One region of the Gelidimonas denitrificans genome, then DNA from elsewhere that is predicted to be linked to it. Evidence: predicted binding sites of a transcription regulator. Region 1 holds the regulator's gene; the other holds the start of a gene.
The links. The regulator LexA, encoded in region 1, represses DNA repair genes until DNA is damaged. The targets are predictions, from matches to a motif close to ACTGTATNNNNATACAGT.
Positions count from the first base shown of each region.

Region 2: a site for LexA is predicted at 1,893-1,910, ahead of FKCLFG_RS01690 (DNA polymerase Y family protein). Genes of this name have one in related genera too.

Region 1 is NZ_CM146350.1:1,847,186-1,851,568, forward strand. It holds gene FKCLFG_RS08625 (Hsp70 family protein) at 1-104, shown strand, start outside; gene rplI (50S ribosomal protein L9) at 273-725, opposite strand; gene rpsR (30S ribosomal protein S18) at 764-1,048, opposite strand; gene priB (primosomal replication protein N) at 1,066-1,371, opposite strand; gene rpsF (30S ribosomal protein S6) at 1,400-1,798, opposite strand; gene lexA (transcriptional repressor LexA) at 2,038-2,706, shown strand; gene FKCLFG_RS08655 (RNA methyltransferase) at 3,002-3,751, opposite strand; gene FKCLFG_RS08660 (inositol monophosphatase family protein) at 3,909-4,383, shown strand, end outside.
Region 2 is NZ_CM146350.1:347,947-352,329, reverse strand. It holds gene coq7 (2-polyprenyl-3-methyl-6-methoxy-1,4-benzoquinone monooxygenase) at 1-336, opposite strand, end outside; gene FKCLFG_RS01690 (DNA polymerase Y family protein) at 576-1,853, opposite strand; gene lpxC (UDP-3-O-acyl-N-acetylglucosamine deacetylase) at 2,031-2,966, opposite strand; gene FKCLFG_RS01680 (lytic transglycosylase domain-containing protein) at 3,021-3,626, opposite strand; gene FKCLFG_RS01675 (proline--tRNA ligase) at 3,708-4,383, opposite strand, start outside.

The DNA.
Region 1 (4,383 bases):
CCGCATGGGTTGCCATGGTGCGCCAGATCGTGCAACTGGAGCAGGCCGACGAGCGGCGCATGCTGGGAGAGTCCCTGCCACCGGGACTAAAATTAATCACCTGATGTTGCCGCAGGAAAACGCTTGCCGACCAGCTGTTTAAATTTCCAACCGAGATTTCATAGCGCCCGCAAAGGTTTTTGATCTACGAAAATGAAAAATGCTGAACAAAATTCAGGCGCAAAAAAAGCCGGGCAAGCCCGGCTTATGATGCAATATTGACAGCAACGCGATTAAACGTGTTCGCCCAAAACGGCAACCGTCAGATCAATTAGTACATCAGTGTGCAACACAACCGAAATAGCATGGTCGCCAACAGTTTTGATTTGCCCTTGCTCTAAACGCACCTGTGCTTTTTCAACTGCAAAGCCTTGTTTGCTCAGCGCTTCAGCAATATCGGCAGTGGTAACAGAGCCGAACAAGCGGCCATCGACACCCGATTTTTGGGTGATTTGTACCGTCATGCCAGTTAATTTTGTGGCCAGTGCTTGTGCAATCACCAACTTAGCTAATGCAGCTGTTTCCAGTTCTGCACGCTTGACTTCAAATTCAGCGATGGCATGTGTTGTCGCACGACGCGCCAAGCGTTGCGGGATCAGGAAATTGCGTGCATAACCGTCTTTGACACGAACTACTTCACCGAGGCTGCCGAGATTAACGACTTTATCTAACAGAATAACTTGCATATTTTTCTCCGAATTTTCGTAACTGAGTCAGTCGTCAATTACGCGGTGTGCAGATCGGTGTACGGCATCAGCGCGAGGAAACGTGCGCGTTTAATTGCCGTATCAACCTGGCGCTGATAGATAGCCTTGGTACCGGTCAGGCGTGCAGGCATGATCTTGCCGTTTTCCTGAATGAAATCCTTGAGCGTATCCATGTCTTTGTAATCGACCTGCGCTACATGTCCCGCCGCAAAACGGCAGAATTTCTTGCGCTTGAACAATGGATTTTGCTGTTGACGTTTTAACTTGAGCTTGCTTTTATCGAACTTTTTACCGAATGCCATTTTTGGCTCCTGTATTTTTAACAATTTTCTAACGAATGTGTCTCGAAATCCACAATATGGAATACGAGACTTTTGCTGTTGCGGTTCTTGCGTGCCAGAAATCCGGTGAACTGAAACATACTGCCTAAATCAGCCTGATTGAATTGTCCTGAAACTTCGCCTGCGGCTAGCGCTGCGATTTCAAATTCGACCAACCTGTCAGTGCCTGCTTCCATCTGTTGCGAACTGTGCAGCAATCTTGCCTCCACCATCGGAATACCTGCCGGGGTGTAACGCAGAACATCGCGTTCAACAATACTGGCAACAAATTGGAGCCGGTTCACACTGTTCGGTTCACTACCTGATACGCAATTACGCAGCTGCCGCGACTGGTGCCGGGGCTGGTGCCGCAGGCGCCTCAGTGCGATGGCTCTTTGCAGCATCTTCCTTCTGCACGTTCTTCATCATCGGCGATGGTGCTGTTTCAGCTTTCTTCATCTTGATGGTGAGGTGGCGCAGGATGGCATCGTTGAATTTGAAGGCTGTTTCAATTTCGACCAAGGTCTCGTTGTCGCATTCAATATTCATACAGACGTAATGTGCTTTGGCAAGCTTCTGGATCATGTAAGCCATTTGACGACGGCCCCAGTCTTCCACGCGATGGATCTGACCGCCACGTGCAGTAACGCTGGCTTTGTAGCGCTCGATCATTGCAGGCACTTGCTCGCTTTGATCCGGATGAACGATAAATACTATTTCATAGTGACGCATGTAAACTCCTTATGGACTGATTAAAAAATCGCCCACCTCGGCGTCAAGACGAGTGTGGGAAGAGAAAAGCCCAGAACTATACTGCTAAACCATCAAAAACTCAAGAGTACCGACAGCATGCAGCTTAGAAAGCAAAAAATAGCCAGTCATAATGTGCAAATAAGAGCGAATGAACTTGCATTCAGTGATGCACTGTACAAAAATACAGACTGTTTTTATAAACAGCCTCAAAAAAAACCATGTTAAAGCTTACTGCGCGTCAAGAACAAATTTTGAACCTGATCAAAAATGCAATTGAAAACACAGGTTTTCCGCCGACGCGCGCAGAAATCGCTGCTGAGCTCGGCTTTCGCTCGGTCAACGCAGCCGAAGAACATCTGCAAGCATTGGCGCGCAAGGGCGTAATCCAAATTACGCCGGGCATATCGCGCGGAATTCGCTTGTGCGACATGCGCAATCAGGAGCAGAGCCACCACCATGGCCGCGATGCAGAAATGACCTTGCCGCACGCCGCACTGATGCAGTTAAGCCTGCCACTGGTTGGCCGCGTGGCGGCCGGCTCGCCGATCCTTGCAATGGAACATATTGAGGCAACCTATCAAGTCGATCCAGGCCTGTTTTCCAGCAAGCCCGATTTCCTGTTGAAAGTGCAGGGAATGTCCATGCGCGATGCAGGCATTCTGGATGGCGACTTGCTGGCCGTCAAAAAAGTCGAGAGTGTTAAAAACGGTCAGATTATTGTAGCCAGGCTAGGCGACGATGTGACGGTCAAACGCTACCGAAAAACCGGCGCGCTGATCGAGCTACTTCCGGAAAATCCCGACTTCACCCCGATAAAAGTCAAGCCGGACGACGACAGCTTCGCCCTTGAAGGCCTGGCAGTTGGACTGCTGCGCTCCTGGACCTAAGAATGCTTTATGTGTAGTCAGTGCGCGGCCCATCAAGCGCGACCAAATAGCATCTAGTCTGGTTGCGCCGCGTCCGTGGACAAGTCGGCAAGGTTGAAAAACACCTTTTTTGAAGTGCCGCTGCGCATATACAGAGCAGGAATACGTTTCAACAGTGTTACACCTTGACACCTTGCTAGAATTAAATTTAAAACAAGGAGTATATGAAATAATATGGCAATTACCGCATACACACAATGCACAATATAAAAATACTATGTACGGTATTTAAATAGCACATCAAATTTTACAGCGACTATTTGCTCAGAATTTTTTTAGCAATTCCGCGCAGGATATTGACTTCCTCCACTTCCAGTTGGGTGCGCGCGAACAGGCGTTTCAGGCGCGGCATCAGTTTCTTCGGTTGGTCAGGATTCAGAAAGCCGATTGCGGTTAGCGCCTGCTCCAGATGTACATACATGCCTTCAATTTCCGCAATGCCGGCTACGGCGCCCTGAAAGCCGATGCTGCTGACCGGCACGCCATCGCCGATAGCGGCTACGCGGCATTCGTAGGCCAGCACTTGCGCTGCCTGCGCCAGATTGAGGGAAGAATAAGACGGGTTGGCCGGGATATTGATCAGCACATTGCATTTTTCAACTATCCCGTTCGGCAAGCCAAAGCGCTCGTTGCCGAATATCAACGCCGCATTCAGACTGCCATCCGCGGCCAACTGGCTGGCCAAATTGCGAGGAGACACGATGGGCGGTGAAAATTCGCGCAATCGGGCACTAACGGCCGCAGCAAAATTACACCCTTCCAGCGCCTCTTCAATCGAGCCGACTTCGCGTGCGGCGGCAAGAATATCCTGCGCACTGCTGGCAAACGCAATCGCTTCGTCCTGTTGCGTCATGTTTGCAAAGCGTGGATTGACCAGCACCAGATCCGAGAAACCCATGGTTTTCATGGCGCGCGCAACCGATCCGATGTTGCCTGAACGGCTGGTTTCGACCAGGATAAAACGCAGGCGCTGAAAAAGAGACGTATTGGTTTGCTGCAGGTTCATTTAAAATAGCGCCATCGCGCGGTTAAAACTGGGATTCAGGAGTCTTGCACAGACATTCTGGCCACAAATATACCGCATCGCTCTTTAATTCATGTTGTGCGGTTTTGTTTGCAGCGTTATTGCTCGTAAACAGCGCCGCCATTTTAACGGAACCACTATGCATCCAATGCTCAATACGGCGGTCAAGGCCGCTCGCCGCGGTGCGGCGATCATCAATCGCGCCGCATTCGACCCCGACCGCGTTACGGTCACCGAAAAGCAATATAACGACTTCGTGACCGATGTCGACCAGGCAGCGGAACAGGCGATCATTGAAATCTTGCAAAACGCCTACCCCAGCCATGCCATTCTGGCCGAAGAATCCGGTGCATCCGCCAATCTGAACGATGAAAATGAAAATGTCTGGATCATCGACCCGCTCGATGGCACCACCAACTTCATCCATAGCTATCCACAATACTGCGTATCGATTGCGCTGCAACAGCGCGGCGTCATCACGCAAGCGGTTGTCTACGACCCGAGTCGCAACGATTTATTTACCGCAAGCAAAGGCTCCGGCGCTTACTTGAACGAAAAACGCATCCGCGTGACCAAGCATGACAAACTGTGCGACACCTTGCTTGGGACCGGTC
Region 2 (4,383 bases), 1.5 Mb from region 1:
CCACAAAGGATTGAGCAGGCTGGTGTGAGAACCCAATTCCTGCAAACGCTGCGCGCTCCAGGCCAGATGATCCTCCTCCTCGCGCCCGGCTTGCGCGAACTGCTGCTGCACTTCCGCATTTTTAGAAAACTGTCCCTGGGCGTCATACAGCGCCTGCGCGCACACTTCGCCGACGTGGTTGATGCGCATCAGGCCGGCGCTATGGCGGCGTTCCTTATCGTCCATTTCGCCATCCTCAGCCAAGCCTGCCGGGCACGGCCGCGACGCCGCCGCAACGCCCGACACCACGCGCAAGGCCTTGTCCAGGCCAATGATAAATGTATCCAATTGACGCATATCGATAACCTTTGAGAATTACACTGCATTAATCCGGGCATGGCGCATTTTTCCAATGCACCATGCCACCGCCCAATATTATGACGGAAGCGCCTGCGCAAGTGACCGGCGACTTTTTCCGGGCAGGCCAAGCGCACTTGAAATTACCCTGCAAATAAATGAAATTATTGGGGGTATGCCTTAAATCATATCGATTACCGCATGTAAAATGTGATTTTTAAATAATACAATCATTAGTATTATTTTTTATCCAAATCCGGGCGCACGCCTTCCCGGTCCGACTCCAGCGCCAGATCCGGCACATGGGTAAATGCAATGCGCATCGGCGCGGCTTGCAGGGCCGCTGCCGCGCCGCCGAAATACAGCGCATTCTTGCCGTAGCGCAGGTTCAGCGCATCGATTGCGGCATCCAGCTGATGTTGCGCGTGGCTGCCGGAAAACAACGAAAGGCTTTGATTGCGCGCCTCGGACAAATTCACCAGCGTGACGCCGACCGCCATCGGCTCCCAGCCGCGAGCGCTGGCTTGCGGCGGATAGCGCTGCCAGAGTACGTCGAATGCCGCCAGCAAGGCGCGGGTGTCGCTGGTCGGATCGAGCGCAACGTCATCGTCCCAGCAGACGACTCTGTGGCGACGATTTTTCAGCGTCACCTTCACGCACAAACGTGCGCTGATGCAGTCGATGCTGCGCAAGCGCATCGCCGCCTTCTGCAGCAAACGGTGCAGCACCGCGTACGCGGCATCCCGGTGGCGTAACTCCGGCGCCAACACATGCGAATGGCCCACCGTGCTGCGCTGGGTCGGCGTCTCCGCGATATCGTCGCCGTGCAGCATCGCATGAAAACGCGCGCCCGCCACGCCGGACCAGGCCTTGCGCAAGGTCGCCGCTGAGGCGTTGCACAGTTGCTGCACGCTAGTAATGCCGCAAGCGTCCAGCCGCGCCGCCATCGAGCCGCCGATACCGGTCAGCGCGCGCAATTCCAGCTTGAAGAGCGCCTGCGGCAAGTCGGCCTGCTCGATGACCACCAGGCCATTCGGCTTTTGCATGTTGGAGGCAGTCTTGGCCAAGAAGCGATTCGGAGCGATGCCGATCGAACAGTGCATGACGCTGCCACCCGCCTGGTAAATCGCCTGTTTGATTTGCTGCGCCAGCTGCACCGCGCCCTCGCGCTGCACATCGCGCCCGCGCAAGCGGCACCACATTTCATCGATTGAGCGCACCTGCTCGACATGGATGCAGGATTCGACCGCCGCCACCAGCTTGTGGTGCATCTGGACATACACGGCCGGACGCGACTCGACGAACACGATCTCGGGGCACAGCTTGCGGGCATCGCGCACCGAAGTGCCGGTCTTGACGCCGAAGCGCTTGGCCTCGGTGCTGGCGGCAATGCAGCAAGTGGTGTCGGTCAGCACCGCCAACACGCCAACCGGCCGGCCGCGCAACTCCGGCCGCAATTGCTGCTCGACGCTGGCGAAATACGAATTGGAATCCACATACAGCGCACGCAAAGTCATCGCCAGCCCTTTCCTGCATAAGCGTAAAAGCCAAATTATACTGTGTTTATATACAGTATAATTTGGCTTTTACGGAATGTCGGAAAAATCCAGCTACAGCTTAAGGGTGGCGCAGATGCAGCCTCACAACTCCAGCCAGCGCCCGGGCCGCGATCATATGGAATGCGGCCAAAGCGCTCACACCAGCGCCCATTCCATGCTGGCTTGGTTGGCGTAGGCTGGCGGCGCGGCCTCAGTGTGCTCGAAGCTGATGATTTCATAGGCATCCGGCTGCGCCAGCAAGGCGCGCAGCAGCTGGTTGTTCAGGCCATGGCCGGATTTGTGGGCGACATAGCTGGCCAGCAACGGATGGCCGACCAGGTACAGATCGCCGATTGCATCGAGAATCTTGTGGCGCACGAATTCGTCGTCGTAGCGCAAGCCATCCATGTTCAGGATCCGGTATTCATCCATCACGATCGCGTTTTCCATCGAGCCGCCCTGCGCCAGACCCAGGCCGCGCAGGGTTTCCACGTCCTGCATGAAGCCGAAGGTGCGGGCCCGCGCGACGTCGCGCACATATGACACCCGGTCGAAATTGACTTCGGCCTGCTGGCTGGTGCCGTCTACCGCCGGATGGTTGAACTCGATGAAAAAGTCCAGCTTGAAGCCATTGAAAGGTTCCAGCCGCGCCCATTTTTCGGCAGCGCCCTGCCCTTCGCGGATTTCCACCGGCTTTAACACCCGAATGAATTTCTTGGCCGTTTCCTGTTCTTGCATGCCGGCCTGCTGCAGCAAAAACACGAAAGACGAGGCCGAGCCGTCCATGATCGGAATCTCTTCGGCGCTCACGTCAATCACCAGATTATCGATGCCCAGCCCGGCGCAGGCCGACATCACATGCTCGACGGTCGAGACCCGGGCGCCCTGACTGACCAGGGTCGAAGCCATGCGCGTGTCGCCGACGCCCATGGCGGCGGCCGGAAAACTGATGATCGGGTCCAGATCGACACGGCGGAAAGTAATCCCGCTATCCGGGCCGCACGGGCGCAAGGTCAGCTCAACCTTGGTGCCGGAATGCAGCCCGACGCCGACGGTTTTGACGGTTTGTTTGATGGTTCTTTGTTTCAACATTTTTTTATTATTACCAACTGAAGGTTGGTCCACGAAAGACATGAAAAAACAAAATTAGCTCTGCAATTTCCACTTGTTCCAGGCCGACAGCACCGCATTCGGATAATCCGGGCGGCCGCGGCTGCCGTTATAACGTCCCAGGGCCAGGTACAGATTGCCATTTTCCATATCGATATACATGCGCAGGATGGCGCAGCCGTAACGCAGATTGGCTTGCATCTGGAACAACTTGCTGCGGTCATTGTCGCCGATGACGCGGGTCCAGAACGGCATCACCTGCATGTAGCCACGCGCGCCGACGATCGACATCGCGTATTTGCGGAATGCCGATTCGACCTGGATCAGGCCCAGCACCATGGCCGGATCGAGCCCGGCGCGGGTGGCTTCATACCAGACCGATTCCAGGAATTCCTGGCGCATCTGCACATCGGGCACTCTCTTTTGCAAGCGCTGCGACATTTCGCCCAGCCAGCGCAGGTATTGATTGCGCTCGTTGGCATCTTCGATCTGCGGCTTGAGTGGCCGGCCGTCTGCAACCGCATGCGCCAAAGCGAGCCGCACCGAGTCAGCCAGCGCGATTTCCTGCTGATTGCCGGCCTGCACCGGCAGGCAGACGCCCAGCCAAGTCACCAGCGCAAGTCGCAAACAAATATTATACATGCCTCTAGTATTGCCTAAAAGCATGCAATTACCGCAATATAACAATGCGACTTCATAAATACTCCCGTTAAACTATCAGGATTACAAAGCCGCCAGGCGGGCACGAACGAAGTCCGGCATTTCTGCTGCCGGCACCACGGTTGCCGCACTATCGCGCCGCCCCTGATATTCCAGATTGCCGTCCTTCAGGCCGCGTTCGCCGATCACGATCCGATGCGGCACCCCGATCAATTCCCAGTCGGCAAACATCGCGCCCGGGCGCTCACCACGGTCGTCCAGTATCACATCGACACCAGCCTCCAGCAGCGCCGCATACAGACGGTCGGTTTCGAGTCTGACCGCTTCGCTGCGGTCGTAGCCCATCGGACACAGCACCACTTCAAACGGTGCCAGCGATGCCGGCCAGATGATGCCTTTGTCGTCGAAATTCTGCTCGATTGCAGCGCCCAGAATGCGCGTTATACCTATCCCGTAACAGCCCATTTGCAGCAGTTGCGGCTTGCCGTTTTCGTCCAGGAAGGTCGCCTTCATCGATTCGGAATAGCTGGTGCCGAGCTGAAACACATGCCCGACCTCGATGCCGCGCTGAATCGCCAGCACGCCCTTGCCGTCCGGCGACGGATCGCCCGCCACCACGTCGCGCAAATCAGCGACCATCGGCTGCGGCAGATCGCGGCCCCAGTTGGCGCCGGTGAAGTGATAATCCTCGGTATTCGCGCCACACACAAAATCGCTCATGTTGGCGACCGTGCGGTCA